DNA from 4 places in the Streptomyces sp. NPDC048462 genome. Region 1 is predicted to be linked to each of the others. Evidence: riboswitches for the same ligand, from Rfam matches in the RefSeq annotation. Region 1 holds a riboswitch; each other region holds the start of a gene.

Region 1 (7,261 bases):
TACTGCTGGCCTTCTGGGGTACCGCGGCCGTGCTCTCGCGCTGGTGCACGGGGGCGGCGACACCCGCAGGCGAATCGGTTCGCCGCAAGGCGTAACTGGAGGAACGCTGCTCAGTTACTTCGGCGTCGGGGTGGTGAGAGGAACCGCCCGGGACACCCCCGCCGGACGGGCATGATGGAGAGGAAGACCATGAGCGCGATTCACCCCACGATCACCGAGGTACTCAGCCGTACCTTCAGGGTGCCTGTGGCCGAGATTCTCCCCGAATCCACGATGGACAGCCTGGACATGGACTCCCTGGCAGTCGCCGAGTTCGCCGTCGTCATCAGGGAGGCCGTCGGCGTCGAGCTGGATCCGGGCACGCTGCACCGGGACACCAGCCTCGCCGGGCTCACGGAGTTCCTCCGCGCGGCGGCCGGCGACGAGGCGCCGGTGAGTGCGGCCCGATGAAGATGCCGGCCATCGCTGTCACCGGTCTGGGAATGATCACCCCGGTCGGCAACGACACCGAGTCCACCTGGGACGGGGTGTGCGCCGGCGTCAGCCCGGCCCGCATCGTTCCCGAGCTCGCAGGATGCGCGATCGACTTCGCCTGCACGGTCGAGGGCATCGACCTGGACGCCGCGATCGGCCGGCGTACCGCCTTCCGCATGGGCAGGTACACCAAGTTCGCGGTACTGGCCGCGCGGGAGGCGGTCTCCGACGCGGGACTCGACCCGGGCGGCTGGGACGGCAGCCGGGTCGCGGTCGTCGTCGGCACCAGCAGCGGCGGATCCGCCGGTCTGACCGATCAGGCCCTGGTGCTGGAGCGGCGCGGGCCCGAGGCGACCTCGCCGTCCGGGATCCTGCTCACCATCCCGAACATGCCCGCGGCGGAGATCGCGATCGAGATGAGCGCGACGGGCCCCAGCCTGGCGCCCTGTACCGCCTGCTCGTCCGGGATCACCGCGCTGTCCGTGGCCCGGGACCTGCTCGTCACCGGACAGTGCGACCTGGCCATCGCGGGAGCCACCGAATCGACCCTCTTCCCGATCGCCATGACCGGATTCGCCAGATCCGGCGCGGCCGCCCTCGCGGACCGGGACCTGTCCCGGCTCAGCCGGCCCTTCGCGGCCGACCGGGCCGGGCTCGTCATGGGGGAGGGCGCCGCCGTCATGGTGCTGGAGCGCGCGGCCGACGCCGAGGCCCGGGGCGCCGAGCCACGCGCGTTGCTCGCGGGCACCGGCGCCACCACCGACGCGCACCACCCCACCAGCCCGCACCCCGACGGGCGGATCGCCCAGGCGGCCGTCGAGGCCGCGCTGCGCGACGCGGGCTGGCAGGCCGGGGACGTCGAGCACATCAACGCGCACGGCACGGCGACCCCGCGCAACGACGCGGCCGAAGCCGCCCTGATCGGCCGGGTCTTCCCGCACCGGCCGCCCGTCACCGCGCCCAAGGGCGTGCTCGGCCACTGCATGGGCGCGGCCGGAGCGATCGAGGCGGGGCTGACGATCCTGACGCTCCAGCGCGGAATCGTCCCGCCCGTCGCCAACCTGGACGCGCCCGCGCCCGGGTTCGACATCGACTGCGTGACCAAGCGGCCACGGGCGCTGCCCGTGCGGCGGGCTCTCAGCCACTCCTTCGGATTCGGCGGACACAACGCCGTGGTCGCACTCCTGCGGCCCTGAGGACGCGGGGCGGACCGGGCCGGGCAGGCCCGGTCCGCCCGCCGTACCGTCGCTGAGCTGCGCGGACCCCGTGGTAGCGTGCCTGGGCCAGTCGAACTCCACGTAGGGGTCAGGGAATCCGGTGTGAATCCGGAACTGACGCGCAGCGGTGAGGGGGACGGGCGGGGCCAACAGCCACTGGGAGACCCACGGGTCCCCGGGAAGGCGTCCCGACCGTACGAACCCGAGTCCGAAGACCTGCTGGCGCCCGCGGTCCGGCACCGGTTCGCGGAACTCCGTACAGCGGGCCCCGCGCATGGGCCCAGAGACGCCGAGGTACTTCGTGCCGCTCATAGCCGGCCATGCCCGCTCCGCCGCCCTGCTCACGGCCGCAGCACTCCTGCTGACCGCCTGCGGCACAGGCGGCGACAGCTCCGCCGACAGGCCCACCGGGGCCGACGGCTATCCGGTGACCCTGAAGAACTGCGGGCACACCGTCACCGTGCGAGCGGCCCCGCGCCGCGCCGTCCCGGTCGACCAGGGGTCCACCGAGATCCTGCTCTCGCTCGGCCTCGCCGGCCGGCTGGCCGCCACCGCCACCTGGACCGACCCGGTGATGAAGGGCCTGGAGAAGGCCAACGCCGGCATCCCCCGGATCTCCGAGAACCGTCCCTCGTCCGAGAAGGTCCTCGACCAGGAGCCCGACTTCGTCAGCGCGTCCTTCGAGTCGACGCTCGCCAAGGGCGGCGTCGCCCCCCGGGAACAGTTCGAGAAGCTGGGCGTCCCCACCTACGTCTCGCCCGCCGACTGCACCGCCAAGGACAACAGCAAGGACGGCGACGGGGTCAGGACCGGAGCACTGACCATGGACAGCGTCTACCGCGAAGTACGCGACATGGCCAAGGTGTTCGGTGTCCCGGAGCGAGGCGAGAAGCTCGTCGCGGAGCTGACCGCCCGGGTACGGAAGGCGACCGACGGCATCAACGCCTCCGGCGCCACCCTGATGTACTGGTTCGCCAACTCCGAGTCCCCGTACCTGGCGGGCTGTTGCGGGGCGCCCGGCGTCATCACCCGGGAGCTGGGCGCGAAGAACGTCTTCGACGACACCCATGAGGAATGGCCGCAGATCAACTGGGAGACGGTCGCCGACCGCAACCCCGACGTGCTGGTCATCGGTGATCTGACCCGCAAGTCGCAGACCGCCGAGAGCGCCTCGCGGAAGATCGCGTTCCTGGAGTCCAATCCGGCCACGAAGAACATGGACGCCGTACGGCACAAGCGCTACGTGCTGCTCAGCGGGCAGGCCATGAACCCGTCGATCCGGACGGTCGAGGGCGTGGAGCGGGTCGCCGCCGGGCTGCGCACCTTCGGGCTCGCGGGGTGACGGACACCGAACGGGCCGCGCGGGCGAGCGGACACGAGCTCCCCGCCGCCGGTGAACGCGGGCGTCGCGGTGTCCGGGGCATCGGCGGGGGACTCCTGTGGGCCGGCGGCCTGCTGCTCCTGGTCCTGTCCGTCGCCGTGGCCGTCACCATCGGCCCCGCCCGGATCTCCGTCGGAGACGTCCGGGACACGGTGGCGGCCCACCTGGGGCTCGGGGATTCGCCGCTCAGCCCGATCCGGGACGGCATCATCTGGAACCTGCGCATGCCGAGGACCCTGCTCGCCGCCGTCTGCGGCGCCGGACTCGCGGTCTGCGGCACCGTCATGCAGTCGCTGCTGCGCAACCCGCTCGCGGACCCGTTCGTCCTCGGCGTCTCCTCCGGGGCGTCGACCGGTGCGGTCGTGGTCGTCGTCCTCGGAGTCGGCGGGGGAGCGGTGTCCCTGTCGGCCGGTGCGTTCATCGGGGCGCTCTGCTCCTTCGCGCTGGTCCTGCTGCTGAGCCACACCCTCGGCGGCAGCACCGACCGGGTGGTCCTGTCGGGAGTCGCGGCCATGCAGCTGTTCTCCGCGCTCACCTCCTTCGTCGTGATGACCGCCGCCGACGCCGAGCAGACCCGCGGGGTGCTGTTCTGGCTGCTCGGCTCGCTCGGCGGCGTCGGCTGGAGCGATGTGTGGACCTGCTCCGCCGTGCTGGCCGTGACCCTGCTGATCTGCCTGGGCCACGCCCGTACGCTCGACGCCTTCGCCTTCGGGCAGGACGCCGCCGCCACCCTTGGCGTCCACGTCGGGCGCACCCGGATCGTGCTGCTCTGCGCGACCGCGCTGCTGACCGCCGCCCTCGTCAGCTCGGCCGGCGCCATCGGCTTCGTCGGCCTGGTGCTGCCGCACGCGGCCCGCGCGCTCGCCGGCTCCGGGCACCGCAGGCTGCTGCCCGTCACCGCGCTCGCCGGGGCCGTGTTCCTGGTCTGGGTGGACACCCTCGCGCGCACCGTCCTCGATCCGCAGGAGGTTCCGGTGGGTGTCGTCACCGCCCTGATCGGGGTGCCCGCCTTCGTGCTCGTCCTCTACCGCACCCGGCGGACCGCATGAGCTCGCCCGGCAGCGGGCTGCGGGCCGACCGGGTCAGCCGCGAGGCGGGCGGCCGCCTCATCCTGGACGGGGTCTCGCTGACCCCGCCGCCCGGTGCCACCGTCGGCCTCATCGGCCCGAACGGCTCGGGGAAGTCGACCCTGCTGCGGATACTGGCCGGGGTCCTCGCGCCGGACGCGGGCACGGTCACCCTCGACGACGACCCGCTGGCCCGGATCGGCCGCCGCACGGTCGCCCGGCGGGTCGCGGTGGTCGACCAGCACTCGCTCACCCAGGTCGAGCTGAGCGTCGTGGACGTCGTACGCCTGGGCCGTATCCCACACCGCCGCGCCTGGTCGGCGCCGACGGCCGAGGACGAGAGCGCGGTGGACCAGGCCCTGGAGCGGACCGGTCTCACCGGCCGCCGGGACCAGTCCTGGCACACCCTCTCCGGCGGCGAGCGCCAGCGCGTCCAGATCGCCCGCGCGCTGGCCCAGCAGCCGCGCGAGCTGCTGCTGGACGAACCGACGAACCACCTGGACATCCAGCACCAGCTGGAACTGCTGTCCCTGGTGGCCTCGCTGCCGCTGACCGCCGTCATCGCCCTGCACGACCTCAACCTGGCCGCGATGTTCTGCGACCGGATCGTGGTGCTGGACGGCGGCCGGGTGGTCGCGGCCGGCACCCCGGCCGAGGTGATCACCCAGGAACTCATCGCCGCCGTCTACCGGGTCGGGGCCGTCGTGACCCCGGACGGCCCGGAGGGGCGGCCCTCGGTGCGTTTTCGCCCGGGGAGGCCCGGGAGGCCCTGACAGCGGGTCCCGGATGACACGAGAGGGCGGACCCCCGTGCTGCGGGTCCGCCCCTCGCTCCTGTCCGGTCCGGCGCGGTGCGCGGGGTCAGCGGCGCCGTCCCTGGCCGAACTCGCCACCGGCGTCCTTACCGCCCATGTCCTTGCCGTCCTTGGTCATGCCGTCCGCGTAGTCGATCTGCTCCTTGCGCAGTTCCGCGGACACTTCCTTCTGCTCGGTCACCTTCTTGGTCTCCATCCGCACCCGCTCGACCGGCACGGTCTCCTTCCGCATCGTGGCGCGTTCGGCGTGCAGGGTGACCTCCACGTCCTGTTCGTTGATGTCGGAGCGGGCCGCCTTGTCGCCGGGCTGGAGCGGCTCCCGCACCACCCGGACCTCTTCGTGCGACACGGGGACCGTCCTGGTGACGTTCTCGGTGACGACGTACTTGTGCAGCCGGGCCTTGCCGCTCTCGTACTCCTCGGTGCCGACACGCAGCTGTTCCTCGGAGCGGATGAGTTCCTCCTTGCCGTCCAGGCCGGCGGAGGCGGACCGTTCGGCGCCCGCTCCGGCTCCGACCAGCGGACGGGCCGTACCTGGGGTCTCGGCGTCCCGGTGCTTGCCGGTGCCCGCTGCCGCGCCCGCGGTGCCGGAAGCCTTCCCGCGCTCCGTGCCGGCCGCGCCCATGGCCCCGGCTCCTGCTCCGGCGGCCGCGCCCGCTCCGGCCGCGCCCATGGTGCCGGTCCCGGATGTGGTCGGCGCACCGGCCGTGCCGGCGGCCCCGGAACGGTCACCGAGCTTGCCGCCGGTGTTCCTGGTCAGGCCGTAGTGCCGGTAGAGCTCCTCCTCCTCGGAGACGGAGAGGTGAGCGTCCGCGTCCACCCTGGGGGCTTCCTTGACGCGGTCCTTCGGATGGGAGATGTGCAGGTCGGAGCCCACGCGACGGGCTCCGGCGAGAGGCACGAAACTCTCCTTCATACCGAACAGGCCGGTCTTCACCGTGATCCAGTCCGGTCGGCCGGTGCTGTCGTCGACATACACCCGGCCCACGTTGCCGATCTTCTCGCCCGCGGTGTCGTACACCGTCAGGCCGTCGAGCTCTCCGGAATCCGTGAAACCGTCAGCGGCTCCCATGACCGATTCCTCCTAGCCCGGGCGCGTCCTGTAGGTGGGTCCAGCAGGTGAGGCGCGTCCGGATTCCATCGCGCCTCACCCGGATGGACGCTGCAACTTCCCGGCCGGTGGGGGCGGGGCGCCGTAACCCCGGCGGGTGGGCGCAGGCCCCGCGCGATGCCGCTGTGGGCCCCGTCACCGAGTTAGGCCAATCGAGTGAACGACCGGGTGGCCGCGGGGCGCCCGGCGGTTCACCGGCGCGAGGTCTTCTCCCACCGCCGCTGAGCAGCCCGTTCCCGCCGCGCGGCGAATTTCCGGCAAACCCTTGACACCCGCTGGGCGCGGCACCATCCTTTCGCCAGAAATCGCAACGGCGTTGCGATTTCCGCACCGACAGCTGGACGAAGCGCACGAAGGAGGCCCGGCCCATGGCTGAGCGCGGCACGGACACCACCACCCCGGCCCGCGACGGACAGCAGGCCCCCGGAGTGCTGCAGACCGTCGACCGGGCTCTGCTAGTCCTGCTGACCTTCACCGAGCAGCGGCCCGAATGGGGCGTCAGCGAACTGGCCCGCCACCACGGCTGGGACAAGGCCGTCGTCCAGCGGCTGCTCACCACCCTCAGCGCACGGGGCTTCCTGCTCTGCGACGACAACAGCCGCCGCTACCGCCCAGGACCGGCGCTGTCCCGGCTGGCCAGGGTGAGCGAGCACAGCGGAGTGCTCTCCTCGATCTCCCGGCCGATACTCGCCCGGCTCCTGCGCGAGACCGGCGAGAGCATCGTCCTCAACGTCCCCCACGGCGGCAGCTACCGCTGCGAAGCCGCCGTCGACGGCACCGGACCCGTCCGCTACACCGCGATCATCGGCGCCGTCATGCCCGGCCACGCCGGAGCGTCCGGACACACCATCTTCGCCTACCACCCCGAGCGCGAGATCCGGCAGATGTTCGGCGCCACCGGACTCACCCGCTTCAACGACCGCACCATCACCGACCTGGACGCCCTGCTCACCTGCTACGCCCAGGTCCGCGCCGACGGGTACTGCGTCAGCCACGGCGAGTACGACGAGGCCGTCACCGCGGTCTCCGCACCCGTCTTCCAGGGCGCCGGCGTCCCCGCCTCCCTCACCGTCATCGGCCCGTCCCACCGCGTGGACCGGGCCGCCGACACCCTCGTGACGCTGGTACGCGCCGGCGCGGCGGAGATCACCGCCGCCCTCGGCGGCTGAACCACCCAGCAACCTCCCCGGCCGCGGC
Region 2 (7,261 bases), on a different contig from region 1:
CGGATGGCCAGGTTGACCGCGGTACGGCGGCATACTGAGCCGACATGGTGGGCGCGTCCGGGAGGCGGGCACCGACATCGGACGCGTCCAGCCCCGCGACTCGCCTTCGGGGCTGAGCTTGACTCTGTCGAGGATCTTGGAGTTTCCCAGTGGGCCTGCATGATCAGCGGGCATGCTCGGGTGGTTCCGATGACCGATGCAGCTGTCGAGGTGCCCGTTGTCCCTGCGCCCGCGTTCTGGTGAGCACGTACCGTCTCTGACTGCGCAGATCGCGCGGGCGAGCAACCCAGGTGGTACGACGGCGATATGGGTGCGCGATCGACTGGACGGGCTGTGGTGCGACGAGGACTTCGCCGACTGGTACCCGCGTGACGGACGCCCGGGTCTCTCGCCTGCCCAACTGGCCACCGTCTGTGTGCTGCAGTTCCTGCTCGGCCTGTCGGACCGGCAGGCGGCCGAGGCGGTCCGCTGCCGCATCGACTTCAAGTACGCGATGGCCATGGAGCTGGACGACCCCGGCTTCCACCACAGCGTGCTGGCCGATTTCCGCGACCGTCTCGCCGAAGATGACCGTGCTGACCGACTCCTCGACCTCGCGCTGGCCCGCCTCAAGGAGGCCGGACTGGTACGCGAGCGCACCACGCAGCGCACCGACTCCACCCACGTCCTGGCCGCGGTGCGCGACCTGACCCGCCTGGAGCTGATCACCGAGGCGGTCCGCGCCGCACTCGAAGAAGTCGCCGGCACAGCCCCTCACCTGCTGGACGAACTGGTCGACGAGGACTGGGGACGCCGCTACGGGCGGCCAGTCCGCCTGGGCAAGAACCCCACTAAGCCCAAGACCAGGATCCTTGCCACCGGAAACGATGCCGTCCGGCTCCTGGAACACCTCTACCAGCACGGAGCGGACCGCACGTCCGGCCCTCGCGTCCAGGCCCTGCGCCAGATCATCGTGCAGAACTACCACCATGACGCCGCAGGACACCTGCGCTGTCGCACCGCCGAGACGGAAGGCGGGCCCGGGCTGCCGCCCTCGTCCCGGGCGGTCGTCTCGCCCTACGACACCTCGGCCCGCTATGCACGCCATGGACACATCATCAGCTGGAAGGGGTTCTCCGCTCACCTGACCGAGACCTGTGCCCCCGGCCCCAACGTGATCACGGACGTGGCCACCACCGCGGCCACCACACACGACAGCAAGGTCCTGCCCGGCATCCACACGCGCCTGGCCCGTCGCGGCCTGCTGCCCGCCGAGCACCTCGTCGACAGCGGCTACACCTCCCTGCCCCACCTGGAACAAGCCGCCCGTGAACACCAGGTCACCGTCACCGGACCACTGCCGGGCAACCCCACCCGCCAGCACCGCCGAGGCGAGGGCTTCGCCCGGGACGACTTCCACATCGACTACGACCGTGAGCAGGTCACCTGCCCTCAGGGGCAGGTCAGCGCGGGCTGGCACGGCCCCTATCCGACCTCCTCGCCCACCGCGGCCCCGCTGATCGTGGCCAGGGTCACCAAGAGTCAGTGCCGGCCCTGCCCGGCCCGTGCTCGGTGCACGAGCACCGCCGACAGCGCCCGCACTGTGGGCTTTCCCCCGCGAGAGCTCCGCGACCTGCAACTTCGCGTCCGTACCGAGCAGCAGACGTCCGAGTGGAAGGCTCGCTATGCGGTCCGCTCCGGAGTGGAGGGCACGGTCAACGAGTTTGCCCACGGCCACGGCATGCGGCGCTGTCGCTACCGAGGGCAGGGAAAGGCCCACATCCAGCACGTCCTGACCGCCATCGCCGTCAACATCGAGCGCCTCAGCAGACTGCCACCGGCCGAGGACGCATCCGCACCCCGCCGACCGACTGCCTTCCAGAACTACCTCGACCAGCGCGAGCTACCCCGACCGAAATCCTGGCGAACCCTGGGCACCTGACCTCGACAGCTCCAAGATCCCCGACAGAGTCAAGCTTCGAGGCCGTCGGGAAATCCGCCACCCTGCGCGCCGCGTACGACGCGACCCGCCTCGGCGGCACGGTCTGCCTGGTCGGCGCCGGATCCCGCACCGACCTGCCCGACATCAGCATGGCGGAGCTGGTCATGAGCGAGAAGGCGATCCTGCCCTCGTTCTACGGGGGCGACGACATCCGGCGCACCTACGCGACGATCATCGACCTGTGGCGCGCGGGCCGCATCGACCTCGACTCCATGATCACGCACCATGTCCCGCTCACGGACATCAACGAGGCGATCCGGCAGATGCACACCGGTGAGGCGCTGCGCACCGTCATCGACATCGCCGGGTGACGTCGCCGCAGGGGGCCGGGCGGCCGGACGCGACCGCGGCGCACCGCACGGCCCTTGCCCGCAGGACCCGCGCCGTTCACTCGAACAGCTGACCCGCCTCGCGGCCCACAGCGCCCACGGGGAGCGTGGCTGTCAGCCGACGAACTGGCCCACTGCACTCCGGCGCCCTGAACGGGCGGGCCCCGGCCGCCGCGGGCACGAGGAGCTGTCATGGCCCGCACGCCCAAGGACGCGACGCCCGCAACCGCAAGAGCCAACCGTGCAGCCGCCGCCCGCTACGCCATGGACGACCGGCAGGACTTCGCCGACAACGACCGCGGGTTCATCGCCCCGTTCCCCGACAGATTGTACGCGGCCGACGGCCGCGTCATCTTCGACGCGAGCCGGTTCGACTACATCGCCGACGACGCCCCGGCCCCCGACACGGTGAACCCGAGTCTGTGGCGCCAGTCGCAGCTCATCCGCAAGGGTGGCCTGTACAAGGTCGTCGACGGCATCTACCAGGTGCGCAACAACGACATCGCGAACCTCACCGTCGTCGAGGGCGACACCGGACTGGTGATCGTCGACTGCATGGCTTCGGTCGAGGCGGCCACGCAGGGCATGGCCATGATCCGCGAGCACGTCAGCGACAAGCCGGTGGCCGCCGTCATTTACACGCACACCCACATCGACCACTACGGCGGAGTCAAGGGTGTCGTCAGCGCAAAGGACGTCGCGTCCGGCAAGGTGCCGATCATCGCCCCGGGCACCATTGCCTCCTTCGACAAGCACGCTATCGGCGAGAACGTGATCGCGGGCAACGCGATGTCCCGCCGGGCGTCGTACGCCTTCGACAGCCTGCTCGACTACTCCGCCACCGGCTGCGTGACCTGCGGCATCGGCATCACGACCGTGCCGGGGGTGACGGTCTCGTACATCTCGCCCACGGACCCGATCACCGAGACCGGCGCCAAACGCGACCTGGGCGGCCTCGAATTCGAGTTCCTCTACGCCCCGGACACCGAGGCCCCGGAGGAGATGCACATCTGGATCCCGCAGCTGGCCGCCCTCACCTGCGCCGAGAACGCCAACCACTCGCTCCACAACATCCAGACCCTGCGCGGTGCCCGCACCCGTGACGCCCGCAACTTCGCCCGCTACCTCGACGAGACGCTGGAGCGCTGGGGCGACGAGGCACAGGTGCATTACGGCCCGCACACCTGGCCGGTGTGGGAGAACGAAGCGGTGACCTCCTTCCTGGCGTCACAGCGCGACACCTACAAGTACATCCACGACCAGGCGCTGCGCCTCGCGAACAAGGGATACACGCCCCTGGAGGCAGCCGAAGTCATCGAGCTGCCGGCGGAGCTGGGCCGCAAGTGGTTCAACCGCGGCTACCACGGCACGCTGCACCACGACGTCCGCGCGGTGTTCACCAAGGAACTCGGCATGTGGGACGGCGACCCCGTCTCCCTCCACCCCCACCCGCCGACCGAGTCGGCCCGCCGCTTCGTCGACCTGATCGGCGCGGACCAGGTCATGGCCGAGGGGCAGCGGGCCCTCGACGCGGGCGACTACCGCTGGGCGGCCCAGATCCTGCACACTCTCGTCTTCGCGCAGCCGGACAACCGGGCGGCCCGCGACCTCCAGGCCGACGCGTACGAGCAGATGGGCTACCAGGCCGAGGGACCGCAGTGGCGCGGCATCTTCCTCACCGCGGCCAGGGAACTGCGCGAGGGTGTCCAGCCCGCCACATTCGCCACGGCCAGCCCCGACACGATCTTCGCCATGCCCATCGACATCCTCTTCGACTACGCCGCCGTCCACCTGATCGGCGACAAAGCCGCAGAGGCCGACCTGCGCATCGACTTCTCCTTCAAGGACAGCGACGAGACATGGACGATGTGGGTCGCGCGCGGCGTCCTCAACGCCCGCCGCGGCGCGTCCCCCGACACGCAGCTCACCGTCACGGGAACCAAGGCGGCCCTGGTGAGTGTTCTGCTGAACCCGGCGAGCGCGGCCACGCTCGCCGAGTCCGGGAAAATCCGCCTCGACGGCGACGGCACCGTTCTGCCGGCGCTGGCCGAGCTCATCGACACGTTCGACCCCAACTTCGACATCGTGACGCCCTGAATGAGGCGTGCTCACGCCCGGCGGCCGGCGCGACCGGCTCGCGGCTCTCAGCCGCGTACCTGACGGCCAACGTTGAGGCCGGCTCCGGCCTCGCCTGTGTGAAGTCACTCCCCGCCACGACGTTCCGCTCAGCCGTCGACATCGTCGAAGGCGTCCACTGCCCCATCCCCAAGAGGAGCCTCTGACAGGCCAAGGTGTGGATGCGCCGCCCTGAACTGGGCTTGTTCCGCTTTGACGGGCACCATGGGTGTGGTGGTCAGGCTGCGAGCCGTCGCCTGCGGTGCCGGGCCAGCAGCCCGGCGGCCCGCATCTGTTTCGCGATGACGCATCACGTGGAGTGCGCGGCGATCATGGAGCCGGTGAAGAAGGACGACTGACCTGAGGTTTCGCTCCGGCGCATAGGGTGTGCGTTGCGGGCGATACCTGACGCTGAAATGACGCTCGCGACGCTCGTTCTGATGGGCGACAGGAGCCTCTTCGGGCAAGTCGTCCCCCGTCGGGGCAGCGAGCATCGACGGGGTCTGCATCACGCCCTGGATCCTGTGCAGCCCTCCGGCATGGGCAACTCCGAGAAAGATTCGAGGTATGGCAGTGATCTGCGTCGGCGGCATGATCGGGATCGGAAAGACGAGTGTCGCCGAACTGATCGCCAAGGAGCTGGGGAGCAGGGTCTTCTACGAGAGCGTGGAGGACAATCCGATTCTGCCGCTCTTCTACACGGCCGGCCCCGAAGAGATAGAGGCGAGGCGGTACCCCTTCCTCCTCCAGCTCTACTTCCTGCAGACGCGTTTCGCCGCGATCAAAGACGCGTACAAGCAGGACGACAACGTGCTCGACCGCTCCATCTACGAGGACTGGTACTTCGCCAAGGTCAACCACGACCTCGGCAGGATCAGTTCCCTTGAGATGCGGGTGTACGAGGGGCTGCTCGCGGAGATGATGCGCGAGATCGACGGCCTGCCCTACCGCAAAGCACCCGATCTCATGGTGTATCTCCGGGCGGACTTCGAGACGGTACTGCACCGCATCGGGCTGCGGGGACGCGATTTCGAACAGGACCGGAGTCTCGTCGGGTACTACCGGACGCTGTGGTCGGGGTACGACGACTGGGTGCGCGAGCACTACCGCGCCAGTGACGTCGTCGTGGTCGACATGAACGACACCGACGTGGTCAACAGCCCCGAGGACGCGGAGCGCGTGGTCCGGGAAGTCACTGACGCCCTGGCGCTGGCGAGGTCACGGCGCCCCTGATGCCGCCCGGTGGCCGGGCACGGAGGTGTCCCGGTACGCCGTCCGGCCGGGCTCCTGCCACCGTGGGGCGGGTGACATGATGGGCTGCGGACATGGGCGACGGCGGCCCGAGGAAACCGGTGGGAATCCGGTGCGGTACCGCCACTGTGATCGGCGAGCGGATCCCGATGCGCCACTGCCCCGCGAGGGCGGGAAGGCCGGGACGAGCACGGACCCGAGAGCCAGGAGACTCACGCTGTCGCCTCCTCGAAGGACCCCGGGGCGGAACTCCCCGGCAAGAGGGAGGATGCGGCATGCCTGAGCGGCCAGTCGACGAGAACGCGCCGACGTCGGACCGGACGGTCCCCTGCCGGGTGGTGGTGTGCCGCGACTGCTGCTGCGGCACGGTCAAGGTGCGGGGCGATCACCCCGCGCAGACCGCGCGGTTGCGGGAGATCGCCCCGGTGCGGACCTCCGACTGCCTGGACCTCTGTGAGCAGGCCAACGTCATCGTCGTACAGCCTTCTGCCGTCGGGCGGGCGGCAGGAGCCCGGCCGGTCTGGCTCGGCCTGGTCAACGACCCCAATGCCACCGAGGACATAGTGGATTGGGTGCGGGCCGGCGGGCCGGGTGTCGCGGACCGTCCCGGCATCCTCGACCTCTATCTGATCGACCCGCCGCGCCGCGTGAGGACGGCGACCTCATGACCAGCGGTGGGCGCGCGGCGGACGCGGTACCGGCGCACGAGGTCGTCGTGGCGCTGCGCGACGTGGCGCGGATGGGCGGATTCTTCGTCCTGGACACGGCCCGGGGGCCCGGGTCCGGTGCAGGAGGGCTCACACGGGAAGGGTTCGGCGCGCGGGCCAGGACGGTCAATGAACGCTACGCCACCGCCGAGGCCCGCGTCGGAGTCTCCATCGCCCATCTCGGGCTCGCGGCCCGCCTGTGGTCACCGGTTCTCGCCTGCGCGCTGTTGCACGGGATCGTGCCGGAGACGACCACCGTGGAATGGGCCGGTGACAGTGCGGCGCTCCGGCTGGCCGAGCCTCGGGGCAGCCGTGCTCCGCAGCCGGCGTCGTCGCTCGCCGATGCCGTCCGCGCTCAGGCGGACGGTGTTCTGGAGGGTGTGGAGCGGGGCCTGCCCGTCAAGGTGGCTCCCCGCCTGCTCGCGGGTAACTCGGCTTCCGCGCTGGTCGGTTCGGCGGCGCAGCTGCTCAGGTCCCGGCCCGACCTGCGGGCACCGCTCACCGGGCTGACCAGGGAACTCCTTCAGACGGGGCGGCTGTTGGGTACGGGCGAGGTCACCGGCCCCGAGCTGACGTTCCGGCGGCGGAGCTGCTGTCTGTACTACCGGGCCTTGAACGGTGCGAAGTGCGGTGACTGCTGCCTGGCCCGGTGACCGGAGCGGAGCAGGCCACAGGGGCCCGCTCCGCCCGCTGCCGAACGTGCCCGGGATCCGCTCACCGCGACGCGGGCAGCCGGTGTCGCGGTGGGCCCGGCGTCCCGGATCCGGCGCCGCGGCTCGTACCCCGGCACCGGCGTCCAGTTGACCCAGGACGCCCGGTCACCGGTTCGCGTCGGGCACAGGCACGTCCGCCGGCAGGAACGTCACCTGGGGACGGCC
Region 3 (7,261 bases), on a different contig from region 1:
CCGACCAGGACTACGGCTCGCGGGACTACATGGCACGGGACGCGGAGGGCAACGTGTGGACCTTCGGTACGTACTCCCCGGGGGCGTCGGGCTGACCCGTGACCCGGGCCGCGGACCCCGGGGGCGGCGGTCCGGCCGGCCGGGGTCTCCCCCCGGGCCGGCCGGGCCGGTCGCTCAGGCTCCGCCGGTGTGCACCTGGAAGGCCGCCTTTCGGACCGCCTTGGCGAGCGCGGGATCAGGGTGGGCCGCGGCCAGCGCCACCAGGACCTGGACGGTACGCGGATGGCCGACGGCCCGCACCTCGTCGAGGAGGGCCGGGACGCTGCCCTGTACGGCCGAGTCGAGATGGCGGACCAGCAGCGCGGTCTCGCCGTGGTCGGCCACGGCCGCCGCCGTGTCGACCCAGAGCCAGGTGGCCTCCTCGCGGCTGAGGACGTCCTGAGCGTCCTCGGGGTCGGCCCCGTCGTACTCGGCGAGCCACAGCAGCGCGTAGGGGCGCAGCGACGGGTCGGCCACCACCGAGCGCACCTCGGGCTCGGCGGGTGCGCCGACCACCCGGAGCGCCTCGAAGGCGAGCCCGCGCAGCAGCGCGTCCTGGCCGCGGGCCACTGCGAGGAGTTCCGCGACGGCGCTGCCGACGGGCCGGGCGGCCAGCCAGGCGCGGTACTCGGCGCGGGCCGGTCCGGGGGTGAGCCGGGCGCAGCCGAGCAGCATGTCGGCGGCGGACTGCTCGATGTTCCCGGCCGGGCTCTGGGCGGCGACGCAGATCTGTTCCAGCTTGACCCAGACCGCCCAGTTGCCGAGCGGGGTGAGGGTGGCGTGTCCGGAGCCGAGGGTGAGCGCTCCGACGGCGGCCAGCCCCTCCAGGGCCCAGTCGAGGAGGAGGGCGACCAGCGCCTCGGGGTGGGCGGGGGGAGCGGCCTCGGCGGGGACGGGCAGCGGCTGGGGCCCGTACGGCACCTCGCAGCGCTCCTCGTGGAGTTCCGCGACGCGCTGGCCCAGCAGGTCGAGCAGGGCGGGCACGGTGACCGGGCCCGCCGAGAGCTGGAGGAGGGAGAGTACCTGGGGCACGGCCTCGACGGCCTCCGCGACCGCGGTGGACTCGATGTCCCGCGGCGCGGGGTGGACGAGGGACCAGGCGTCGAAGAGCGCCACCCAGCCGCGGAGCACCGCGGAGTCGTCACGGTCCCAGGCGCGCAGCCGCCAGCCGGGCCGTGCGGTGTCGCCGTGCAGTTCGACGAGACCGGCCAGCCGGGCCCGGTCCCAGCCGGACCGCACCTGGCCCGGGGACAACTGCAGCTCCGAGGAGGCCCGTTCGAGGGCCGTGGGGGCCAGCGGTGGGGTGCCTGGGCGGGAGCCGCCGGCGGCCCAGCGGGCGATCCGCACGGCGTCGGCGAGAGCGGTCCTGGCCTGGCGGGCCAGTTCCGCCCTGGGCGGGGTGCCCTCGGGCGGGCGGGGTGCCGGCCTGGTGCGCCGGGTGATCACGGCCTTGTGAGCGGTGGCGAGGGGTCGCGGGCGGACAAGTCGCAGCCTGGAGTCGCGCGGGGTACGGGACGTCACGGGGAGCAGTCTTGCCTCTGACAGCCCGAAAGCCCAAACGGAACCCGGATCACCGGTGTCCCGGGGGGTGCGCACCGTCCGGTACCAACCGGCCGAAGCGGCACATCAGCTCACATCAGGGGCGTGAGGAAGCGTCGCAGCGTCTCCTCGTAATAGTCCGGGTCGGCATTCCACATCGCCGCATGCGGAGCCTGTGCCACGGGGTGCAGGGCGACCAGGTCGGGGCGCCGGGCGGCGAGCACCCTGGAGGGCTGCCAGGGCGCCAGGGTGTCGTCGGGGCCGTGGAAGATCAGAGTGGGGACGTGCAGGGTCCGGGGCAGCGAGGTGTCCAGGAGCCGGGCACCGCTCAGCCCGGTCTGCCCCTGGGCGGCCCGGACGGCGAGCGGCCGCAGGGCGGACGGCACCCCTCGGGCGGCGGCCAGGGCGCGCAGGGTGGTGGCCCAGTCCATGACCGGGGAGTCGAGGACGAGGCCGCAGATCCGGTCCCGGAGAGCGGAGTTGGCGGACGCGTGGAGCGCCATGGAGGCGCCGGTCGACCAGCCGTGCAGCACGACCTTCTCGGCGCCGTAGCGGACCGCGAAGCGGATGGCCGCGTCCAGGTCGCGCCATTCGGACTCCCCGAGGTGGCTGAGCCCGTCCGGGGAGCGCGGTGCTCCGGCGTCGCCACGGTAGGCGAGGTCGAGCACCGGCAGCTGCTGTCCGTTCAGGAAGGGGAGCAGGTTCAGGGGGTGTTCCCGGGTGGTGCCGATGCCGTGCGCGGTGATGACCCAGGTGTCGCGTGCGCCGGGCACGAACCAGGCGGGCAGGGCGCCGAGTTCGCCGGTGATCTCGACCTCGCGGTGTCCGAGGCCGAGGGCCGCGGTGGGGTCGCCGCTGTACACCTCGGGTGTGATGCGGACCTTGTCCCCGGGGCGCAGGGTGCCGTGGCTGACGCGCTCCAGCCGGCGCACGACGGTGTCGGCGGCCTGGTGGGCCTGCTCGATGACCGGGCCGACGACGGCGTGGACGTCGTCACCGGCCAGCCCGTAGGTGCCGGGGCGCAGCGCGGCGAAGGAACGGGTCAGGGTGACCTGTCCCGCCGCCGTCGCGTGCACGGTGAGTCTGCGGTCGGCGGGGAACGGACGGCCGGACGGCGCCCCGAGGGCGGCGTCGCCGGCGTACCGGCCGGCCGCGACCGCTGCCGCACCGGCGCCGATGAGGGAGGTGACGACTGCTGCCGTCGCTGTAACCGGGCGCACGCCCTCAGTCTCATGGGCACCCGCGCACTCGGCCAGCGGGCGGGGGCCGTCCGGGCCGAGGCCGCCCGCCCCGGCGGCCTCAGCCCGGCTGCCCGTACCCCTTCAGCGCCTCCCGGACATCGCTCAGCTGGTCCGGGGTGAGCAGGGCCGGGGAGCGGCCGGGGACGGCGCTCGCGGCGAGCCAGAGGCGGCACAGCCATTCGAGCTGGGCGGTGCGGTCGTACGCCTCGTCGAGGGTTGCTCCGTAGGTGACGGTCCCGTGGTTGCCGAGCAGGCAGCCGGTGCGGTCCCGCAGGGCGGCCAGCATGTTCGCGGCGAGTTCGTCGGTGCCGTACCGGGCATAGGCGGCGACCCGGACGGGACCGCCCAGCAGTGCGGCCGCGTAGTGGATCGGCGGGACTTCGGCGACGAGCGTGGAGACGGCCGTGGCGTGCACCGCGTGGGTGTGCACGACGGCGGCCGCCGTCGTGTTCCGGTAGACCGCGAGATGGAGCGGGAGTTCGCTGGTCGGGGCCAGCTCGCCGAGGACCTGGTTGCCCTCCAGATCGACGCCGACCGCGTCCTGGGGGCGGAGCCGGTCGTACGGCACGCCGCTCGGGGTGACCAGGACGGTGCCGCCCACTCGCGCCGACACGTTGCCCGAGGTGCCGACGACCAGTCCGTCGGCCGCCGTCCGGCGGGCGGTGGCGACGACCGCGCCCCAGGCCCGCCCGATGTCCCCGGACAGCCGGACGTCCCCGGCCCGTCCGGTGCCCGCGGTTTGTCCGACGCCCACGGCTTGTTCGACCGGACCCTGTCGCTGATCGCTCATACGAAGATCCTTTCCACTGATGAGCGGCCCATGTTTCTGCCCTGTTTCCGGAGGCCGGCCGGACCCGGATTCCGGGCCCACACGGCCCGGCGCCCGTCCCGCCCTGTCGGACCACGGCCAAACGGGGCATCGCCACTCCGATTGGAGTCACCGCAACGCCCTGTTCAGTTCATCTTCCGTTCACCCGGGTTGCCTACGTTCCACGTGCCACTGACGTCGAACGATTGCCTGGGTAAATGGAACACATCACGCTGCTGCTCGCGATTGTGATCGTGACAGCTCTAGTGTTCGATTTCACGAACGGTTTCCACGACACCGCCAACGCGATGGCGACCACCATCTCGACCGGCGCACTCAAACCCAAGACAGCGGTGGCGATGTCCGCCGTTCTCAACCTCGTCGGCGCGTTCCTGTCGGTGGAGGTCGCCAAGACGATCTCCGGCGGGATCATCAACGAGAACGGCCTCAGAACCGAGGTCATCTTCGCGGCGCTCGTCGGCGCCATCCTGTGGAATCTGCTGACCTGGCTGGTCGGGCTGCCGTCCAGCTCCTCGCACGCCCTCTTCGGCGGTCTGATCGGCGCCGCGGTGATGTCCGCGGGCTGGTCCTCGGTCGACGGCGGCACCGTCGTCACCAAGGTGCTGCTCCCCGCGGTCGCCGCCCCGTTCGTCGCCGGTCTGGCCGCACTGCTGGCCACCAGGCTGACCTACCGGATCGGCGGGAAGATCCGTAACGACGCCCAGGAGAAGGCGACCGCCAAGGGCTACCGGGCCGGGCAGATCGCCTCCGCCGGGCTGGTCTCGCTCGCCCACGGCACCAATGACGCGCAGAAGACCATGGGCATCATCACGCTGGCCCTGGTCACCGGCGGGGTGCTCTCCCCCGGTGCGAACCCGCCGGTCTGGGTCATCGTCAGCGCCGGTCTGGCCATCGCGCTCGGCACCTACCTGGGCGGCTGGCGCATCATCCGCACCATGGGCAGCGGCCTCACCGAGCTCAAGCCGCCGCAGGGCTTCGCCGCCCAGACCAGTGCGGCCACGGTCATCCTGGCCTCCTCGCACCTCGGCTTCTCCCTCTCCACCACCCAGTCCTGCTCGGGTGCGGTGATGGGCGCCGGCCTCGGCCGCCGGGGCGGTGTGGTCCGCTGGTCCACCGCCACCCGGATGTTCGTCGCCTGGGGTCTGACGCTGCCCGCCGCGGGTCTGGTCGGCGCGGGGGCGGAGTTCCTCACCAAGCAGGGCACCTGGGGCGTCGTGCTCGTCGCCCTGCTGCTGGTCGCGGGCTCCGGAGCGATCTGGGTCCTGTCCCGCCGCAAGCCGGTCGGCCAGGACGACGTCGGGCCCGGCGGCCAGAACGGCGCAACGGCCGGCGGGAACGCCGAACCCGCCGGGGTCGTCACCACCGCCATCGCGGCCGTCAGCCCGCCGCCCACCGCGGCCCAGGCCCAGCATGACCTCAAGACCACCATCCCGGCCCCGGCCGGGCCCGTAGCCGCCGACCCGGCACGACCTGCCACGGTGTAAGGAAGATCCTCCATGAACATCGACTGGGCAGCCCTCGGCACCGTCTTCGGCGTCTCTCTCGTCGCCACCGTCGCGCTGGTGGGCCTCTTCACCCTGGGCATCGTCGGCCTCTCCCGGCAGGCCGAGGCGGCCGCACCGGGCGGTCAGGCCGGCGGGTCCCTGATGCTCGCCCGCGCGGGCGCGTACGCCTGCTTCGGGCTGTGCGCGGCGGCGGTGGCCTACGGCATCTACATGATCGTCGCCTGAGCCGCAGTCCCCGACCCACCGCACCTGAACCATCCGCCGTATCGGGCCGGCCGCACCTCGCGTGCGGCCGGCCCGATGTGGGTCTCAGCACACTGCGCCGCCGCAGGTCAACGGTAGGTTGACTGGCGTTCGCGGAGCGTGGTGGACTGCCGGAGCCATTACGGCGACAGCAGAGGAAGCCGGTGCGAATCCGGCGCGGTCCCGCCACTGTCACCGGGGAGCAGTCCCCCACCACCGGAAGTCACGGTCCACGCCAAGTGGGCTGGAAGACCGGGGGTACTGCGGATCCGGGAGCCAGGAGACTCTGGTCGCCGATCACGTCGAACCAGGGCGCGGACCCTGAGTGAGGACATATCGCCATGCCCGGCCGCCGTGCGTCCGTATCCCTGTCTCCCCCGCCGCCAGCTGCCCGCACCAAGGGCGTCCGAGGCGCGACGGCCGGCTGAACCGTGCGTGCCGATCGCATCTTCGCGTACGGCGCCACGGCCGGTCTGATCGGTGATCTGCTGCTCGGTGACCCCCGCCGGGGACATCCGGTCGCCGCCTTCGGGCGGGCCGCGGCAGGCATCGAACGCCGCCTGTGGCGCGACCACCGCGGGTGGGGCGCGCTGCACACCCTGGTCTGCGCCGGAGGCACCGCCGGAGGCGCGGCACTGGCCGCCCGTGCGCTGCGCCGCCGTCCCGCCGCGTCCGTGGCCCTGACCGCCGCCGCCACCTGGTCCGTCGTCGGCGGTACGTCGCTCGGGCGCGAGGCCCGGTCCATCGGCGGCGCGCTGGCCGCCGGCGACCTCGAACTGGCCCGCGAGCGGCTGCCCCGCCTGTGCGGCCGTGACCCGCAGTCCCTGGACGGACCGCAGATCGCCCGTGCCGTGGTGGAGTCCGTCGCCGAGAACACCTCCGACGCCGTGGTCGGCGCACTGGTGTGGGGCGCGCTGGGCGGGGTCCCCGGGCTCGTCGGCTTCCGGGCCGCCAACACCCTGGACGCGATGGTCGGGCACAGGTCGCCCCGCCATCTGCGTTACGGCTGGGCCTCGGCCCGCCTCGACGACCTCGTGGGCTGGCCCGGCGCCCGGCTGACCGCGCTGCTCGCGGTCGCCGCCGGGGGACGGCCCCGGGGTGCGCTGCGGGCCTGGCGTACGGACGCCCACCGGCACCCGAGCCCCAACGCGGGCCCGGTGGAAGCCTCGTTCGCGGGCGCGCTGGGCGTACGGCTCGGCGGCACCCTCGCCTACGGCGGCCGGGTCGAGCACCGCCCCGTACTCAACGGCGCCGCCGGCCGGGCGGTGGGGACGAAGGACATCGAACGCGCCGTACGGCTCTCGCGCCGGATCGGCGTGCTGGCCCTCGGTGTGAGCGTGGCGGCCCGGCTGGGCGCGGGCGCCGCGGCACGGCGGATCACCTCGACGCGCGGTCCGGGCACACCTGCCCCGGGTGCGCGCACCTCAGGACGGAGACCGACATGAGCGGCGGACTGCTGGTCGCCGGGACCACATCGGACGCGGGCAAGAGCGTCGTCACGGCGGGCATCTGCCGCTGGCTGGTGCGCCAGGGGGTGAAGGTCGCGCCGTTCAAGGCGCAGAACATGTCACTCAACTCCTTCGTCACCCGCGAGGGCGCCGAGATCGGCCGGGCCCAGGCCATGCAGGCCCAGGCCGCCCGGGTGGAGCCGACCGCGCTGATGAACCCGGTGCTGCTCAAGCCCGGCGGCGACCGCTCCAGCCAGGTCGTCCTGATGGGGCGCGCGGTCGGTGAGATGAGCGCCCGCGGCTACCACGGCGGCAGGCAGGAGCAGTTGCTGTCCACCGTCGTGGACTGCCTGGAGCAGCTCCGGTCCACGTATGACGCGGTGATCTGCGAGGGGGCGGGCAGTCCGGCGGAGATCA
Region 4 (7,261 bases), on a different contig from region 1:
ACGCGCCCCCGAGCGCGGCGGCGGGCAGCACACGCCGGTGGTCAGCGCCGACGAGGAGCCGTACGGTGTGCGGCAGCATCAGTCCGACGAAACCGATCGGTCCGGCCGAGGCGACCAGCACTCCGGTGACGAGCGAGACGAGCACGAACATCCGGGCCCGGAAACGGGCGACGTCCAGGCCCATGGTGGCGGCGGCCTCCTCGCCGGCGAGCAGCAGGTTCAGGTTCGGGGACTGCACCATGAGGACGGCGATGCCGAACAGCAGCGCCAGGCCCGGCAGCCACAGCGAACCCCAGGACACACCGCCCAGGCCGCCCAGCGTCCAGGCGAGGACCGTGCGCGCCTCGTTGCCGTTGTCCGTCGTCAGGAGCAGCAGGTTCAACAGCGCGCTGAGCACTGACGCCACCGCGACCCCGGCCAGGATGAGCCGCAGCGAGGTGATGCGGCCGCCGGTGCGGGCGGCGGCGTAGACGAGCACGAGCGCGCCCAGTGCCCCGGCGAACGCGGCCGCCGACAGGGACACCGTCCCGAAGAGGCTCACCCCGAACACGATCACCGAGACCGCGCCGAGCGAGGCGCCGGAGGACACCCCGAGGAGGTACGGCTCGGCGAGCGGATTGCGCACCAGCGCCTGCAACGCCGTACCGACGACGGCGAGACCCGCGCCGGTGACCGCGCCGAGCAGGACGCGGGGCCCGCGCACGTCGAGGACGATCGTCTCCCGCGCCCGGGTCCAGGTGGGTTCCGTCCAGTCGGCGCCGAGCGCATGGGTGACGATGCCCCACACCTGGCCGGGCGGCACGTGCACCGAGCCGAAAGCGAGTCCTGCGGTCGAGCAGGCGGCCAGTAGCACCGTGAGCCCGGCCAGGGTGAGCGCGAACGCGGCCCGGCGGCGCGGCTTCACCAAGGCGGTGTTCCCGGCGTCCGCGGTGGACGCGGTCACTTGAAGCTGTCCGGGTGCAGCCCGCGCGCCAGGTCGCCCACCGCGTCCGCCGAGCGGACACCGACGAGGGTGTCGGTCAGCGGCAGCACCACGAAACGCCTGTTCCTGATCGCGGGCACGTCGGCGAGGGCGGGCTGGGAGAGCAGGAACTTCTTCTTCTGCGCGACGCCGGTGCCCGCGTAGTCGTAGATGGCGATGACGTCGGGCTTGCGGTCGACGACCTGCTCCCAGGAGACGTCGCCGAACACGTCGTCCAGGTCGGAGAAGACGTTCTTGCCGCCTGCCAGCCTGATCAGCTCGTTGCCCAGGCCCTTGCCGCCGGCCGTGAAGGCGGACTTGTCGCCGCTGTCGTAGACGAACACGGAGACGTCACGCGCGTCCTTCACGGCCTCGCTCGCCTTGCCGGCGCGGGTGCGCAGCTCGGAGACGAGGGTGGCGGCGCGATCGGGGACGCCGAAGATCTTGCCGATCGTGCGTATCTCGGTGTACGTGTCCTCGATGGTCACCCCCTTCTTTCCGGCGCAGTTCTCCCGGTTGAGGTAGGTGTCGATGCCCGCGTCCCCGAGCGCCTCGCGTGAGCGGCCCTCCTTCTCCGCGAATGCGCTGGCGTACCCGCCGTAGACGAAGTCGGGATCGGTGTCGAGGACCTTCTCGAACGACGGCGCCTCCTTCGACAGCTGCGGGATCGACGCGAAGTCCTCGCGCAGCGCGGGCAGGATCGCCGAGTCGGGGTACGACGTACCGGCCATCCGGTCCTTGAGCCCCAGCGAGAGCATCACTTCGGTCGGATGCTGGTGGATGGTCACCGCACGGGACGGCGGCTTCGTGTACGTCGTCCTGACACCGCAGTTGTCGATGGTGACGGGGAAGCCCTTCGCCGCCGAGGCGCTCGCCTCCGGGGAGCCGGCGGTGGCCCCGGACGAGCCGCAGCCGGCCGTCAGCACAATCGCCGACAGCACGGTGAGGGCTGCGGCGAGGCGCGCGGGACCGCGCCCGCGTGGGGCTGCGAACGCCGCGGGCGAGGGGGAGAGCGAGAAAAGGGGACGGCTGTGACCGTCGTGCATGGGAAGCCTCCTGCGGAGTCCGCGCTCCTCGGATCGGGCCCGCGGCAGGTCAGTGACCTGACTTCCGCGCACGTCCCGTGGGACACGCGCGGTCACAGTGGCGGGACCGCGCCGGATTCGCACCGGCTTCCTGATTCCTGCCGCGGCTTTGACCTGGTGATCGTACGTAATGACCGGATGGACGAGGAAACCGGGTCGGCGCCGGGTCACTGGTACTCCTCGCCAAGCTGCCGAGCGCCGTGCGCCGGTGCGAACGAGGCCCGGTCTGGGCGAGGAAGCCCCGGCCGAACCGGGCCACGAGCAGGATCACGACCACCACGAACGCTGCGAGCGCGAGACGGGAGGGCGCCGCGTAGTCGGCCGCCCTCGGGTCGTTCCCGACGACAAGACTCACCCCCACCCCGATCAGCGCGAGGTCGACCACCGTGATCACCACACCGCTCACCAGCGGCGGGAAGAACCGCACGGCCTTCGCGAACGGGTAGGCGACCAGCAGCCCGAACACCCCCGCCGCCAGCATCGATCCGTACACGGCCTGGATGCCGTACTCCCCGGCGATCAGGATCATCGGCGTCACCGCGGTGAACGCCGCCCCCGCCATCACCGGCATCCGTACCCCGAGGATCCGGCCGACCCCGGCTCCCTGGATCATCGTGACGACGCCCGCGACGAGCAGATCGGCGTTGATGAGCACGGCGATGGTCGAGGCGTCGAGGCCGGCCGCCGCGCCGAACACCAGCGGTACGGTCACACACCCCGTGTACATCACGAGCACGTGCTGCAGCCCGAGTACCGCAAGCCGCCCGGACCCGGGCCGGCTGCTCCCTGGGGACGTCGTCACGTCACCCACCTCTCTCAGCGCTTGAAGTTGGCGGCGATGCGCTGCTGGATGTAGTCGGCAGCCGTGATCGGCGGATAGCGGCCGTCCGGCCCCTCGATCACCACGTCACGGTCCGCCTGTGCGAAGAACGCGATGCTGTGGCGGGCGGCCCTGTCGTCGCCCGGACCCGGCGACTTGACCCGGTGGAAGTTCGACGGCAGCCGGTCGTCGCTCCACCGCATCAGCATGTCACCGATATTGCAGGTGATCACGTCGTCGGCCGGCTCGACCGGCGTCCACTCCTGCGCTTCGGCCTCCCTGCCAGGGCACACCTGAAGCCCGCCCTGCCCGTCCCGCTGGAACAGCAGCGTGAGGCAGTCGAAGTCCGTGTGCGCGCCCGCCCGCCACACACCGGCGGGGATCTCGGCGTCCTCGGGCACCGCGAAGTAGTGCAGCATCCGCAGCGTCGACTGGTACTGGTCGCTCGCCGGGCGGTGGGCGCGGGCGAAGAACCCGTCGGGCAGCCCCAGCCTGTCGGCGAAGCAGGACAGCACGCGCATGGCAAGGTCGCGGCACTGCGCCTCGAAGGCCAGGGTGCGCTCGCGGAACCCGGGCAGAACGTCGTCGGGCCACAGCCCGTCCATGTGCGGGCGGGTCAGCTGGTAGGACTCCTTCTGGTCGGGCGTTCCGATCGACGGGCGGACCTGGGTCATGGACTCCCAGCCCGAGTTGAGGCCCCTCTTCAGTCCGTGCCGGGCCTTGGTCCCCTCCGGCAGTGCGAAGAAGCGTGCCGCGTCGGCGAACGCGGCGTCCACCGAGGGCTGTTCGATGCCGTGGTTGACGAGCTGGAAGAAGCCGATGTCCGTGGCGGCGGCCCACAGCTCCTCGGTGATCGCGGCCTTGCGGTGCTCGAAGCCGGTGAGGTCGATGCGGCGGATCTCCCGGACGGAGGTCTCCGTCCCGGCCCCGCCCATGCGGGTCTCTTTGTCCAGCTCGGCAAGGTGGTAAGCGGTGTTGGTCATCGCGGCTGTCGCTCCTCGAAGCGATCGTGGTGTACGGGATGCAGTCACCGCCCCTGCGATCCCCACCGCCGGCTCTCAGAGGCCCGCGGGCACGGCCGCGGCGGACCCCTTCGCGGGCCCGGCGCCGTGGGCTGGCGCGGGCCCCGGTCACCCGGGACCCGCACGCGATGTGCTCAGCCTGCCCGGCGCGTGTTTCCGCCGCGGCTCACGGTGTTACGCGGCCGTAAAGCCGAGCCGGGCCGCCAACTCCGCCGACGGCAGCCGGACATGCTCCCCGTCGCGCACCAGGACCTCCCCGCCGACCATGACGGCCGCCACGGTCCTGCTGCCCGCACAGGTCAGCAGGGTGGCACCCGGGTCGCGTACGGGAAGGCACGCGTAATCCCGGTCGAAGCGGTGCAGCACCAAGTCCGCCTGCATCCCGGGCCGTACCCCGTCCGGGCGCTCCTCCAGGCCGAGGACCCGGTTCGCGCCGTTGGCGGCCAGCGCGAACATCTCCGGGAAGCCGAACAGATCGGCCTTGCGGTGCGCGGCCCGCTGCACATACGCGCCGATGCGCAGCGCCTCCAGGATGTCCTGGGTGTCGTTGCTGGCCGCGCCGTCGACACCGAGCCCGACCCGCAGTCCGGCCGCCAGCATGTCGGGCACGGGAGCGATCCCGCTGCCCAGGCGCATGTTGCTGAGCGGGTTGTACGAGACACCGACCCCGTGCCGCGCCAGCGTCGCGCGACCTGCAGCGTCCAGCTCCACACAGTGCACCGCGAGCAGCCGCTCCCACAGGAAGCCGGCCCGCTCCAGATATTCGACGGCTCCGACCCCCGCGTGCTCACGGCACATCACGTCGTCGGTCGCCGTCTCCAGGAGGTGCAGCGAGACGGGCAGGCCCCGCTCGTCGGCGTAGGCGCGCACGGCCCTCATCCCGTCCGGCGTCAGGCACCGCGGATTGGGCACCGCCACTGCGACCTCGACCCGGCTGCCGTGCGCGGCCGCTATCAGCTCGTCCGTGTGGGAGAGGGCCTCCTCCAGCGGCTGCATCAGGCGCGGGTCGAACCCCCACTTGCGGCTGAGGTCGCCGCGGTCGGCGACGCCTCGGCACAGCACGGCCCGCACCCCGCTGGCGCGCAGCGCGCGCAGCACGGCGTCGTGCACGTCGGGCGACGGGTGCGGCCACATGTGCTCGACGAGCGTGGTGGTGCCGCTGCGCAACGCCTCCGCGGCGGCGGCCGTCGCGGTCGCGTACGCCCGCTCGGGCGTCAGCAGCGCCGCTTCCTCGCCGACCGCGCTGAGCCATGCGAGCAGCGGCAGTCCTTCGCCGATGCCGCGCAGGCCCGCTTGGAAGAGATGGGTATGGGTGTTCACGAGTCCGGGCGTCAGATGCCCCCCGGCGCCGTCCAACACGATCTCTCCCGGCGGAAGTTCGCCGTGAGGCAGGAGAGCTCGGACGCGGCCGTCGGCCAGGTGCACGTCCATCCCCGCGTGCCAGGTGCCACCGCTGAAGACCGTGACGTCCGTGATCGTGTCGAGGGTCATCGGGAGAGGTCCTTCCGGCGGGGCGTGTGGTGGAACAGCAGGTTCAGGGCGAAGGCGACGATGCCGGTGACGGCGATACCGCTGTCCAGGACCGGGCGCGCGTAAGACGGCAGAGGGGCGTAGAAGTCGGGGGCGCCGACCGGGATCATGCCGAGCGCGAAGGCGAGGGTGACGGTCAGCAGGTTCCGCGAGTCGGTGAGATCGGCGCGGGCCAGGACGCGCAGGCCCACCGCGCCGACCGTGCCGAACATGACGAGCGACACCCCGCCGAGCACCGGTCCCGGCACGGCGGCGACGGCCGCGCCGAGCACCGGGACGAAGGCGAGCACCACCATCAACGCTCCCGAAAGAGCCACGACATGACGGCTTCGCACCCGTGTGACACTGAGCAGCCCCACGGACTGCCCGAACGTCACGATGGGGAACGAGGCGAGTGCCCCGGACACGACCGTCGCCGCGCCGTCCGCACGCAACGCCCTTACCACGGTGGGCGCGTCGTCGCCGCGTTCCACGATCTGCCCGACGGCGAGCGTGTCACCCACCGACTCGACCATGTTCACCAGTTGCACGACCAGCATCGCCGCGACGGCCGGCACGATGAACGTGGGCGCGCCGAAGGCGGTCGGATCGGGAGCGGTCACCACGTGCGCGTCCGCGACGCCCGTACCGTCGAACAGGCCCAACTGCACGGCGATTACGGTCCCCGCGGTCATCGCGGCGAGTACCGAGTACCGAGAACCGGGCGAGCGCGGGCGGCGCGAGCAGTTCCGCCACCACGACGAGCAGCACGGTCACGGCGGCGAGCCCGAGCCCGCGGCCGCTGCCGCCGCCGCCGTTGATCAGTCCTGCCGCGGACGGCACGAGCGAGAACCCGATCACGGCGATCACGGTCCCGGTGACCAGCGGCGGGAACAGGTGCAGCCATCGCCCGAACCACGGCGCGATGGCCACCGTCACCAGGCCGGACACGATCGTGGCCCCGAACACGGCCGCGAGCCCGTGCTCCTTCCCGATCAGCACGGCGGGCGTGATCGCGGTGAATGTGGACCCCATGACGATGGGAAGCCTGGCCCCGAACCACTTGACGCCGAGCGACTGCAACAGCGTGGCGAGCCCGCTGACCAGCAGGTTGGCACTGATCAGCAGCCTTATCCGGTCCTCGGGCAGATGGAGCGCGCTGCCCACGAGTAGCGGCATGGTCGCCATGCCCGCGTAGGCGACGAGCAGGTGCTGCAGGCTCAGCGGCACCAGGCGGCGCAGCGGCGGGCGTACGTCCACGGGGTGAGGCCCTTGCGCGGGCGCGACAGCGTGCTCGGCGACAGCCATCGTTCCTCCCTGAAAGCTAGGCGGAAGACGGCTGGTTCGCGCCGGGGCACGACAGTGGCCCCGCACACACGGGCCGTTGCAGCCATGGCCGGTGTGAGGGCGACCATAGGGACACCGTGTTTCGCCCGCGTTGCGCCGGGAATTCGGGCACGGAGCCGGATGGCGCCCCGCTCCACATCGGCTCAGACCCATCGTGGACTGCGACACGCTCTCCGTGGGCGTCGAGGTGATCCCCGACATCACGAGCGGCTCCAGAGCGCCCGTCCCTGGCAGGCACGTCTACTGCCGGAGTCGACACAGGATTCAACCGTGGAACCGGGGGCACGCTGAACTCCATGACCCGCGGGGAGAAGAATTACTACTAGCTGACCGATGCGCACGGCCGTAGGGAAAGCTGAGGCGACGTCGAATACTTGGGAGCGTCTGATGCGAATCGTTGTCGGACTTTTCATATTCATCTTTGCGGGATTTTTTGTCGTATCTTCCAAGCGGCTCAGCCGATCTGCCGGAGGCAGTCAGGCGCTATCGCAAGGTATGCAGGCCTGGAATCGTCTGC

Evidence for each region. Region 1 has a riboswitch for cobalamin ahead of ACGFU6_RS01845 (ABC transporter substrate-binding protein). Riboswitches for the same ligand answer to the same signal wherever they lie in the genome.
Region 2: another riboswitch for cobalamin. It lies ahead of ACGFU6_RS09530 ((2Fe-2S) ferredoxin domain-containing protein); the one in region 1 lies ahead of ACGFU6_RS01845 (ABC transporter substrate-binding protein).
Region 3: another riboswitch for cobalamin. It lies ahead of ACGFU6_RS36050 (cobalamin biosynthesis protein); the one in region 1 lies ahead of ACGFU6_RS01845 (ABC transporter substrate-binding protein).
Region 4: another riboswitch for cobalamin. It lies ahead of ACGFU6_RS09550 (ABC transporter substrate-binding protein); the one in region 1 lies ahead of ACGFU6_RS01845 (ABC transporter substrate-binding protein).

Annotation. Positions count from the first base shown of each region.
Region 1 covers NZ_JBICXG010000001.1:450,724-457,984, forward strand. The annotation lists gene ACGFU6_RS01830 (hypothetical protein) at 1-95, shown strand, start outside; gene ACGFU6_RS01835 (acyl carrier protein) at 190-450, shown strand; gene ACGFU6_RS01840 (beta-ketoacyl-[acyl-carrier-protein] synthase family protein) at 447-1,670, shown strand; cobalamin riboswitch at 1,742-1,930, shown strand; gene ACGFU6_RS01845 (ABC transporter substrate-binding protein) at 1,966-3,033, shown strand; gene ACGFU6_RS01850 (FecCD family ABC transporter permease) at 3,030-4,121, shown strand; gene ACGFU6_RS01855 (ABC transporter ATP-binding protein) at 4,118-4,912, shown strand; gene ACGFU6_RS01860 (PRC and DUF2382 domain-containing protein) at 5,000-6,025, opposite strand; gene ACGFU6_RS01865 (IclR family transcriptional regulator) at 6,433-7,233, shown strand.
Region 2 covers NZ_JBICXG010000004.1:225,794-233,054, forward strand. The annotation lists gene ACGFU6_RS09510 (IS1182 family transposase) at 311-1,921, shown strand; partial or broken gene ACGFU6_RS09515 (zinc-binding dehydrogenase) at 1,957-2,292, shown strand; gene ACGFU6_RS09520 (alkyl/aryl-sulfatase) at 2,503-4,407, shown strand; gene ACGFU6_RS09525 (deoxynucleoside kinase) at 4,993-5,658, shown strand; cobalamin riboswitch at 5,768-5,890, shown strand; gene ACGFU6_RS09530 ((2Fe-2S) ferredoxin domain-containing protein) at 5,952-6,344, shown strand; gene ACGFU6_RS09535 ((2Fe-2S)-binding protein) at 6,341-7,036, shown strand; gene ACGFU6_RS09540 (ABC transporter ATP-binding protein) at 7,202-7,261, opposite strand, start outside.
Region 3 covers NZ_JBICXG010000038.1:23,658-30,918, reverse strand. The annotation lists gene ACGFU6_RS36080 (VOC family protein) at 1-95, shown strand, start outside; gene ACGFU6_RS36075 (hypothetical protein) at 175-1,485, opposite strand; gene ACGFU6_RS36070 (alpha/beta hydrolase) at 1,671-2,798, opposite strand; gene ACGFU6_RS36065 (class II aldolase/adducin family protein) at 2,878-3,609, opposite strand; gene ACGFU6_RS36060 (anion permease) at 3,846-5,132, shown strand; gene ACGFU6_RS36055 (hypothetical protein) at 5,145-5,378, shown strand; cobalamin riboswitch at 5,550-5,683, shown strand; gene ACGFU6_RS36050 (cobalamin biosynthesis protein) at 5,828-6,841, shown strand; gene ACGFU6_RS36045 (cobyric acid synthase) at 6,838-7,261, shown strand, end outside.
Region 4 covers NZ_JBICXG010000004.1:233,941-241,201, forward strand. The annotation lists gene ACGFU6_RS09545 (FecCD family ABC transporter permease) at 1-943, opposite strand, end outside; gene ACGFU6_RS09550 (ABC transporter substrate-binding protein) at 940-2,007, opposite strand; cobalamin riboswitch at 2,037-2,179, opposite strand; partial or broken gene ACGFU6_RS09555 (solute carrier family 23 protein) at 2,330-2,773, opposite strand; gene ACGFU6_RS09560 (isopenicillin N synthase family dioxygenase) at 2,863-3,849, opposite strand; gene ACGFU6_RS09565 (amidohydrolase family protein) at 4,063-5,379, opposite strand; gene ACGFU6_RS09570 (uracil-xanthine permease family protein) at 5,376-6,092, opposite strand; partial or broken gene ACGFU6_RS09575 (solute carrier family 23 protein) at 6,166-6,945, opposite strand.